3 regions of the Bradyrhizobium sp. CCBAU 25360 genome follow, and region 1 is predicted to be linked to each of the others. Evidence: predicted binding sites of a transcription regulator. Region 1 holds the regulator's gene; each other region holds the start of a gene.
What was found. Region 1 encodes LexA, which represses DNA repair genes until DNA is damaged. Its sites were predicted from a motif close to TGTTCNNNNTGTGTTCNG; they were not measured.
Positions count from the first base shown of each region.

Region 2: XH81_RS28160 (DUF3072 domain-containing protein) is a predicted target of LexA. The motif match lies at 2,026-2,043, and genes of this name have one in related genera.
Region 3: uvrA (excinuclease ABC subunit UvrA) is a predicted target of LexA. The motif match lies at 1,774-1,791, and genes of this name have one in related genera.

Region 1 covers NZ_LBJA01000036.1:47,571-50,842, forward strand. The annotation lists gene XH81_RS13145 (hypothetical protein) at 65-499, opposite strand; gene lexA (transcriptional repressor LexA) at 1,061-1,762, opposite strand; gene XH81_RS13155 (molybdopterin molybdotransferase MoeA) at 1,939-3,150, opposite strand.
Region 2 covers NZ_LBJA01000043.1:241,270-244,541, forward strand. The annotation lists gene XH81_RS28130 (HWE histidine kinase domain-containing protein) at 1-347, shown strand, start outside; gene XH81_RS28135 (hypothetical protein) at 445-666, opposite strand; gene XH81_RS28140 (hypothetical protein) at 809-1,066, shown strand; gene XH81_RS28145 (hypothetical protein) at 1,162-1,410, shown strand; gene XH81_RS28150 (hypothetical protein) at 1,517-1,723, opposite strand; gene XH81_RS28155 (hypothetical protein) at 1,743-1,964, opposite strand; gene XH81_RS28160 (DUF3072 domain-containing protein) at 2,080-2,274, shown strand; gene XH81_RS28165 (DUF6496 domain-containing protein) at 2,354-2,656, shown strand; gene XH81_RS28170 (hypothetical protein) at 2,670-3,032, opposite strand.
Region 3 covers NZ_LBJA01000036.1:167,413-170,684, reverse strand. The annotation lists gene XH81_RS13730 (outer membrane protein) at 1-616, shown strand, start outside; gene XH81_RS13725 (outer membrane protein) at 854-1,600, shown strand; gene uvrA (excinuclease ABC subunit UvrA) at 1,887-3,272, shown strand, end outside.

The DNA.
Region 1 (3,272 bases):
CTCGCCGGCATCGGCCGGCGACGGCATTTCAATCCTGGCCCCGGACCCGCCGGGCCGGAGGGCGTCAGCCGATCGGCAGTCGCGTGACCGTCGGGCGACTGTCGGCGATGATCTGCGGCTTGTGCTCGCGCTCGCCGATCGGCTGGGTCACCGGCAGTTGCAGCACGGTTGCGCGCTGGCCCTCGACGAGCTGCGTCACCAGCACGGATTTGCCGTCCGGGAATTCGATCGCATCATGATGGCGATCGGGAATGTGCGGATCGATCTTGCCGAACTTGCCGACGCGGGAGTTGACGGTGCGCGTCCAGATCCAGCGGTTGTCGTAACGGACGTTATCGGCGAAGGCGAGCTCCGTTCCCGGCAGCAGGCAGACCGCGACGGAGAGATCGGCTTCGGAGGCGAAGCCGCGCGTCGAGGTGCCGCGGAATGTTGTCGTGACGATCGTCTCGCCGACTTCTGCGGGGCGCGTCGCGACGGCATGCAGGCTGTAGTCACACATCGGGTGCTCCTCTATGCAGAGATAGCGACCCGCACCCCTTTGGAGGCGCAGGCCCCTACCAGAGTGGAAGCACGTGACGGTCTGCTTGGTTGTAGGCAAATCTGCGGCTGGGATCCGCGAGCCCCGATCACATTATCTTTTCCATCTTTTCCGAATTCGATAGGAACAAAGTCGGCTTCCGTGCATTTGGCAGGCGCGCGTCAACGACCGGCGAAACCAGCCAGCCCGAGTATCGTCAGCTCGGTTGCGTGCGCGCTGCATTGCGGTCGTTGCGGATTTTCTGGATCACGGCCGTGTCCTAGCCGACATGATGATGCGACCAGCGTTGCTGCGGCTGCGCTCAAACGATCCGGCGCATTTGGGCTGTCCCCCTCGAACTCGAAAGGCCGCGAAGCGATGTTGCTTCCCGCGGCCTGCCGAGGATGTCGCGAAAAGGGGGAGGGGCCGGACAATCTGTGCAGAACCAGAAAGACTATCCAGCCGGAGCGGACCATCATCCGCTCCAATCTCTGATCGGCGATGCCGACCGAAGGCGCGCGCGAGGCGCTGAAGACTCCGGTATCAGTACTTGCGGTAAAGCCCGATCAGCTTGCCCTGAATCTTCACGCGGTTCGGCGGTAGGATGCGCACCTCGTAAGCGGCATTGGCGGGCTCCAGCGCGATCGAGGCGCCGCGGCGGCGGAAGCGCTTGAGCGTGGCTTCCTCGTCGTCGATCAGCGCCACCACGATGTCGCCGGTATCGGCGCTCTCGTTGCGCTGGATCAGCGCCATGTCGCCGTCGAGGATGCCGGCCTCGACCATGGAATCGCCGCGCACTTCGAGCGCGTAATGCTCGCCGGAGCCGAGCATGTCCGGCGGCACGCTGATGGTGTGGCTGCGGGTCTGCAACGCCTCGATGGGGGTGCCGGCCGCGATGCGGCCCATCACGGGCACCGCAACGGGCCGCTCGCCCTCGTCCGCGGACGGGCTGGAGCTCGCGCGTAGCTTGCCGAGATTGCCCTCGATGACACTTGGCGTGAAGCCGCGTCGGTTGCCGGCGGCAGCTTGGAGCTCCGGCAGCTTGATCACTTCGATGGCCCGGGCGCGGTTGGGCAGCCGGCGGATGAAGCCGCGCTCCTCGAGTGCGGTGATCAGGCGGTGGATGCCTGACTTCGAGCGCAGGTCGAGCGCATCCTTCATCTCGTCGAAGGACGGCGGCACGCCGCTTTCCTTCAAGCGTTCGCTGATGAACCGCAGAAGCTCGTATTGTTTGCGCGTTAACATCTCGACCAAAGTCCCCCGGTTGATGTCGTTCGATTCCGAGACGATGAGTTCAGCGATAAGCCGCTACATCCTCGAAACAAATCATGAACGGACACTATATGTTCGATACATGTTCCGCAACTGCTTAATTTACCGTGAACAGAGCGAAACTCGCGGAATGCGTGTGGCCGCGCAGTTCAGACGGGGAGCCGCAGCACTTCGCAGGGGCTGCCGGCCTCGGCCTTTGGCGCAAACGGTGCGCGCACGAGAAGTACCTGTGCTGCAGCAAGATTCGCAAGCAGAGAGGAGTCTTGATGGCTGACGGGAAGGGCGACGAGCGTGCCGTCGTCGCGCGGCTCCAGGCGCGCGCGCAGATAATCCTCGCGCTGGTCATTGGCGCCGAGATCGCGGCCCAGCACGGCGCGCTCGCGATGGTGATGAATCACCGAACGGCCCGACAGCGCGCGAATCAGCGGCACCATGAACAGGAAGGCGCACACGTAGGACGACGCGGGATTGCCGGGCAGGCCAATGACGCCCATCGTCCCTAAGCGTCCGTGCATCATCGGCTTGCCGGGCCGCATCGCGATCTTCCAGAACGCCAACGCGATGCCTTCGTCCTTCAGCGCCTGCTGGACCAGATCGTGGTCGCCGACCGATGCGCCCCCGGTCGTGACCAGGACGTCGGCGCCGCTTTCGCGCGCGCGGCGGATGCCGGCGGTGGTGGCCTCCAGCGTATCCGCGGCAACACCGAGGTCGATGGTCTCGGCGCCCTCGCTGCGGGCGAGCGCGTGCAGGGCATAGCCGTTGGAATAGACGATCTGGCCGTGCCCGGGCGTCGAGCCCGGCATCACCAGTTCATCGCCGGTGGCGAGGATCGCGACCTTCGGACGACGGCAGACGGCGAGTTGCGGGTGATTCATTCCAGCGGCGAGGGCGAGATCGCGCTCTGTCAGACGGGTTCCCTTGCGCAGGAGGACGTCACCCTCGCGGAAATCAACGCCGGCGGGGCGGATGTGCCGACCCACGATCGCGGCTTCCTTGATCGTTATGTGCTTGCCCTCGGCGATCGTGTCCTCCTGGATCACGACTGCGTCGGCGCCGTCGGGAACGACGCCGCCGGTGAAGATCCGCACGGCTTCGCCGGCGCCGACCCTTTCCGTGAACGGACGGCCCGCTGCGACCTCACCGATCATCGTCAGCCTGGAATCGATCGTTGCCGCATCGGCCGCGCGCACGGCGTAGCCGTCCATCGCCGACATCGCCTGGGGCGGTTGGGTGCGCCGCGCAGCGACGTCCTGCGCGAGCACGCGATGGTAGGCTTCGTCGAGTGAAACCATCTCTGCAGGCAGCGGCTCTGCACCCGCCAGCACCGCAGCAAGGGCGTCGGAAACCGGCATCAAGGCCACGGCGAAACTCCTGCTCGGCACGTTCGGACGAAATGTTCCGACAGTCTTCTAGCCGAGCGCGGGAGCAGAGGCAAAAATGCGGCCACAATTTATCTTGCCGCTTTCCGGCCCTGGATCGAAGG
Region 2 (3,272 bases), on a different contig from region 1:
TGGCGCTCGCGCTGCACGAGCTCTTCACCAACTCGGCCAAGTATGGCGCACTCTCGACCAGGTCGGGACGGCTCACGATCGGCTGGCAGGTCGAGGACCAGCTGCTGACGCTGAGCTGGGAGGAATCCGGCGGTCCGCTCGTCATGACGCCGAAATCGCGCGGCTTCGGCACGCGGAGCCTGCTAGCGAGCGTCGAGTCCCAACTCGGTGGACAGGCGCAATTCGATTGGCGAGCCGAAGGACTGTTGTGCCGCCTCAAGGTGCCGCTGACACGCAAGACGGCGACGGCCGCCCCCGGAAAATTCGACGCCCCCAGCTCAGCCGAATTGCAACGCGCCTCGGGCTAAAGCGCGATGCGATCAGAATGAAGCGTCATCGCGCTTTGGTTTGTTGTTTGAGCATGATCTTTTCGGAAAACCGCTGCGCACTTTTCCGGATCGTGCTTTAGCCCGACGCCGCCATCCTGGTTTGCCGCGGCGGCCGCGCTTCCTCGGCGAGGCGTCCTTCGAGCCAGGCTTCCGTCTGAGCGAGATCGCGTAGCGCCCTCGCGTAGCGGCGGGCCGCACTTCGCTCCGCACCGCGCGGCAGTTTGCGGGCCTTGCGCAGCATGTCCGCAGCCGCGTTGCGATAGGCCAGCGAGCGGTAAAGAAAGACTACCTTACCCATATCGAATGTTCCCGTTTTACTGACCCTCATCCTCGCAGGCCCGGCATGAACGTCGGATGAAGCCGGTGATGACAATTCCTTCATGCGTTTGGAACCGGCGAATATGGCCCGCGTTTGCATGTCAGTTCGGGATGCGGTTCCCATGCGCGCAAAAAAGTCGTCGGACCTGATCTCTCCCACCGGCCTCATCAAGCTGATGACGCATGCGATGATGGGCGCAGCCCTCGGCCTCGCCTTCAGCCTCACGCTGATCCTGTCCAATCCCGCCGTCGCCAAGCTGCTCGATCATGGCGGAAGCCAGGCCGCAATCGTCTTCGCCCTCACATTGGTGACGACGTTCGCGATCGGCGCGACACTCACCGGCGTCGTGTTCATCCTCGCAGAGGACAAGCAATCTTGAAGCGTGCGTGCGGCCCGGCAGATGCGTTTGTCGGGAACTCCTTCGGCAAATGGCGGTTGGCTGCCTGCGTCAATTTAACTCAGGGAGTTCCCCGCATGACAACGGCAAAACTCGTTCTCACCGCAATGCTGGCCACCGGCCTCGCCGCCGCGCCGCTCGCCGCACAGGCCAAGTCGCACAAGGCCAAACACGGATCATCGATGTCGTCCTCGCAGACCACGGGCGCCAACACCAAGGCCTCGAAGGGCGCGGATCCTTCCGGCCAGGGCGGCTCCGGTCCCGGCTCGGACCAGGGCGGCACCATGACGAACAAGAGCAGCAAGGGCATGAGCAATACCAAGTGAGCTCAGGCCGACATGACATCAAAAGCCCCGCGGCGACGCGGGGCTTTTTTTCTTGATGCGGGATCGGCAATCGAGCGCCACATCGTCGAGCGCCGGCGTCAGCTCGTTACGGGCGACGCGTTTCAGAGTTGAGCGGGCGGCTCGCAGCATTCGTCTTCACGAGTTGCTCGAGCTGCGCCCGCTTGCGTCCGATCAGAAGTTGGGCCGCAGCATCGTCGAGCCCCGCACGCTGCAATTGCCGGATGGCCGAGCCCAATTCGAGAATCTCGGCGCGCAACCTCAAGATCCGGTAAGTGTCCGGGTCCTCCTCCACGGCGCCCCCCCAAAAGGTGTCAGCGCCGCGTGCTCGCGCGCTCGGGACCGACGGCTGTCTTCACGAGACGAAGGCGCACCCGGTCGCGAACGTCAGGCAGGACATCGCCGCCGCCAGCAGCCTTCCATTCGCCGATCAGCAAATTGACCTTCCGGCGCAAATCCATCTGCACCAGGGCTTGCTGGACGCAATCGCGGTCGCCGTTGATGAGATACCGCACGGAGGCCTCGACGCCGGCCATCTCAACCCTCAAGGCGCTGATTTTACGTCGAATTTCATTAATTCTGTTGTCCATGGCTTGTTAGAACAAAATAAGAACATATAGTCAAGTCACGATTTCAGGACGGAGAAGCGACATGCAGGTTCAGGGCAAATACGACGCCAGGGTTTTCCTCGCCGAGCAGATGACACGGACGCAGGGGCTGAGGTTGAAACGGCTGAGCGAAGAAGCGTATCAGCCCGCGCAATATGCGCGCGATCTGTCCTTCAGCGAGGCCGCACGTCGTATCCAGGTGCTGGAAGCCGAGATCGAGCTGGCGAATTCCTTCTAGGCTGCGCCTGGAACACTGTCCGCGTCCTTCGGAACCATGCCCGTGTCGAATGGTTCTCCCCGGCCAAGGGAGAACATGCATGGCACGCAAGGCAAAGAAGCGCAGCTACTCGCGCAGCGCCGGCAGCGATGTCGAGAGCGAGATGCGCCGCTACAAGAAGGGCACCGCCAAGAGCGGTCGCAAAGGCCGTGGCGGACGTGTGAAGAGTCGCAAGCAGGCGATCGCGATCGGACTGTCGAAGGCACGCAAGAAGGGGAAGAAGGTCCCGAAGAAGGCCGCCAAGAAGACCTCCAAGAAGACGTCCAAGAAGACCTCCAAGAAGAGGACGACCAAGAAGAGGACAACCAAGAAATCGTCGAAGCGCAAATCCAGCAAGCGCTGACCGTTGGCCTGTGTCAGATCATGCTGCCCGGCATGAAGCAGCGGATCGAAACGCCGAACGCGGTCTTCACCGGCCACACCATGGTGCGGCCGGCGCGGTTCGGCTCGGTGATGACGGCTTCGTCCGGCACCTCGATCCACTCGCCGTCGAGACGCACGCGATAATGCCCGTTATGCGACTCCCAGTCGGGATCGGCGACGGCAAAACCATCCGCATCCGAACAGCACGGACCAAGGTGGCTGCGCAGGCTGTCGAACCATGGCTTCAGGGGTGAGTCCGCGTAGCGGCCGTCGTCCCGCCCGAGAGCGTTTCCGCCCCAGAGCACGAATGGCGCCACGAGTAGCGCCCTCCTCAGCGAGAGCTTCAATCGATCCATGTCGGCACCGATCAAATGCGAACCAGCGGCCAGTTCCGGAAACCGGCGGCAAGTTCGAAGTTCCACGCTTGCAACTGGTCCCGGTGGCATCGTTGCCGCCGGCGACCTGCACGAGTCGGAACTTTGATGAGCGAACACGGCTTTTTCGGACGAACCGCGTCATCGTCGCTGCCGTTAACGAGAATGTTATCGATCGCCTCCCGGGAGTCCTGAAGGCGAACGAAAAAGGCGGCCTCGAGG
Region 3 (3,272 bases), 120 kb from region 1:
GGCCGACCTCGCAGCCCGCCCCTACACCAAGGCTCCGATCGCTCCGGCGGCGGCCGTCTACAACTGGACCGGCTTCTACCTCGGTATCGTCGGTGGCGGCGCCTGGGAAAGCGCTTCCGGCGACCCGAAGATGAAGGGTGGCTTCGTCGGTGGCACCGCCGGCTACAACTGGCAGGCCGGCAACGTCGTGTTCGGCATCGAGGCCGATGGTTCCTGGGCTGACGTCAGCGCCTCGGCGACCGCTCTCGGCATCACCGTGTCGTCCAAGACCGACGCGCTCGGCACCGTCCGCGGCCGCATCGGCTGGGCCGTCAACAACGTGCTGTTCTACGGCACCGGTGGTTACGCCTGGATCGACAACAAGGTCAGCGTCAGCGCTCTCGGCGTGACCGTCTCCGACAGCAAGTTCCACTCGGGCTGGACCGTCGGCGCCGGCGTCGAGGCGTTCTTCGCTCCGCAGTGGTCGGTCAAGGGCGAGTACCTCTATCGCAGCCTCGGCGGCGAGACCTACTTCTCCGGTCTCGGCGCTCCGGTCACCACCGGCACGCTCAACTTCCACACCGTGCAGGTCGGCGTGAACTACCACTTCGGCGCCCCGGTGGTTGCCAAGTACTGATCTGCGAAGCACTGATCACTACCGACGTCACATCGTCACGAAAGGCCGGCCTCGCGCCGGCCTTTTTGTTTTTTCGCGCGCCAACCGGCTCGCTCGCGTTTTCGGAGAGATGTGGCGCCCGGGTGACACAACCTTTGGCTTTAATGGTGTAAAGCAGTGACATTAGTCGGGTCATAGGTCCGCTGGCTCTTCCGCTTTCCGGAAGGTCAGAAAGAGAAACGGAACTGGGGAATGGATATGAAGAAGCTTTTGCTGGCTTCGGCCGGTTTGTTCGCACTCAGCGCGTTGGCACCGGCCTCGGCGGCCGATTTGGCGGCCCGCCCCTACACCAAGGCTCCGGTCGCGCCGATCGCGATGTACAATTGGAGCGGTTTCTACATCGGTATCAACGGCGGCGGCGCCTCGAGCCGCAATTGCTGGGACGTCAACAACATCTTCGGTGTTGCGGGTCCGGACACGGCTGAAGGCTGTCACAATGCGACCGGCGGCGTCGTCGGCGGACAGGTCGGTTATCGCTGGCAGTCGGCCAACTGGGTGTTCGGCCTTGAAGCCCAAGGCGACTGGGCCAACCTGAAGGGCTCGAATACGAGCGTGGTGCTTGGGCCGCTGGTCAACCAGACCAAGATCGACGCGCTTGGCCTGTTCACCGGCCAGGTCGGCTATGCCTGGAACAACGTGCTCTGGTACGTGAAGGGTGGCGCGGCCGTCACGCACGCCAAATATAACGGCCTGCTGGGCGGCGTGGTCCTCGACAGCGCAAGCGAGACGCGCTGGGGTGGCGCGGTCGGCACCGGCATCGAATTCGGCTTCGCACCGAACTGGTCCGTGGCGATCGAATACGACCATCTGTTCATGGGCAAGCGCAACAACTCGTTCACGATCCTCGGCGTCAACGACCGTATCGATCGGATCAAGCAGGACGTCGACATGGGCACCGTCCGCCTCAACTACACTTTCGGCGGCCCCGTGGTCGCCCGGTATTGATCTGAAGTCCTGATCGCTACCGACGTCCCATCGTCACGAAAGGCCGGCCTTGCGCCGGCCTTTTTGTTTTCGCGGCAGCTTCCCGCGCAGTTCCGCACAGCAACTGCTGCCAGATGCCGCCAGCGCGCCAACATTCCGTTGACGATTCGCAAGTCCCACTGGAAATCCGTCTCCGTTCTTCCTACGTTCGCTGACAACCCCATCGGCGCCGATCCCGGTTCCGGGCGAGCGCGCCTTTTTTATTGGCGCGGTCGCGCACCCATGGGATTCCTTGAGGGCAACTCGGATGGATGAAGTGATCAAGGCGAAGCGCCAACAACAGAACGCGGGCTCCAGCCTGCGCGCAATTACGATCCGTGGCGCGCGCGAGCACAACCTCAAGAACATCGACGTCGAGATTCCCCGCGACAAGCTGGTGGTGTTCACCGGCCTCTCCGGCTCCGGCAAATCCTCGCTCGCCTTCGACACCATCTACGCCGAGGGCCAGCGCCGCTACGTCGAATCGCTGTCGGCCTATGCGCGCCAGTTCCTCGAGATGATGCAGAAGCCTGACGTCGACCAGATCGACGGCCTGTCGCCGGCGATCTCGATCGAGCAGAAGACGACGTCGAAGAACCCGCGCTCCACCGTCGGCACCGTCACCGAGATCTACGACTACATGCGCCTGCTCTGGGCCCGCGTCGGCGTGCCCTATTCGCCGGCCACGGGCCTGCCGATCGAAAGCCAGACCGTCTCGCAGATGGTCGACCGCGTGCTGGCGCTGCCCGAGGGCACCCGCCTCTATCTGCTCGCGCCCGTCGTGCGCGGTCGCAAGGGCGAGTACCGCAAGGAGCTCGCCGAATGGCTCAAGAAGGGCTTTCAGCGCGTCAAGATCGACGGCACCTTCCACGAGCTTGCGGAAGCGCCTGTTCTCGACAAGAAATTCCCGCACGACATCGACGTCGTGGTCGATCGTATCGTGGTGCGCGCCGACATCGGCCAGCGCCTCGCCGAGAGCTTTGAGACCGCGCTGAAACTCGCCGAAGGCCTCGCCGTCGTCGAATTCGCCGACGCGCCGGCGGCGGCTCCCGCCGAGGAAAAGAAGAAGACCGCCAAGATCCACGACAAGAGCGGACCCGAGCGCATCCTGTTCTCGGAAAAGTTCGCCTGCCCGGTCTCTGGCTTCACCATTCCCGAGGTCGAGCCGCGCCTGTTCTCGTTCAACAACCCCTATGGCGCGTGTCCGGCCTGCGGCGGCCTCGGCGTCGAGCAGCATGTCGACGAAGACCTCGTCATCCCCGACAAGGAGCTCGCGATCGGTAAGGGCGCGATTGCGCCCTGGGCCAAATCGTCGTCGCCCTATTACGTGCAGACGCTGACTGCGCTCGGCAAGCACTACAAATTCACGCTGACCACCAAGTGGAAGGACCTGGCCAAGAAGACGCAGAACGCCATCCTCCACGGCTCCGGCGAGGACGAGATCAAGTTCTCCTACGAGGACGGGGTGCGCTCCTACGACACCAAGAAGCCGTTCGAGGGCGTCATCACCAACATCAACCGCCGCTATCGGGAAACCGAGAGCGAGTGGGCGCGCGAGGAGCTGGCGAAGTATTTCCACGACGTGCCCTGCGAGGGCTGCAAGGGCTTTCGGCTCAAGCCCGAGGCGCTCTGCGTCAAGATCGGCGGCAAGCAT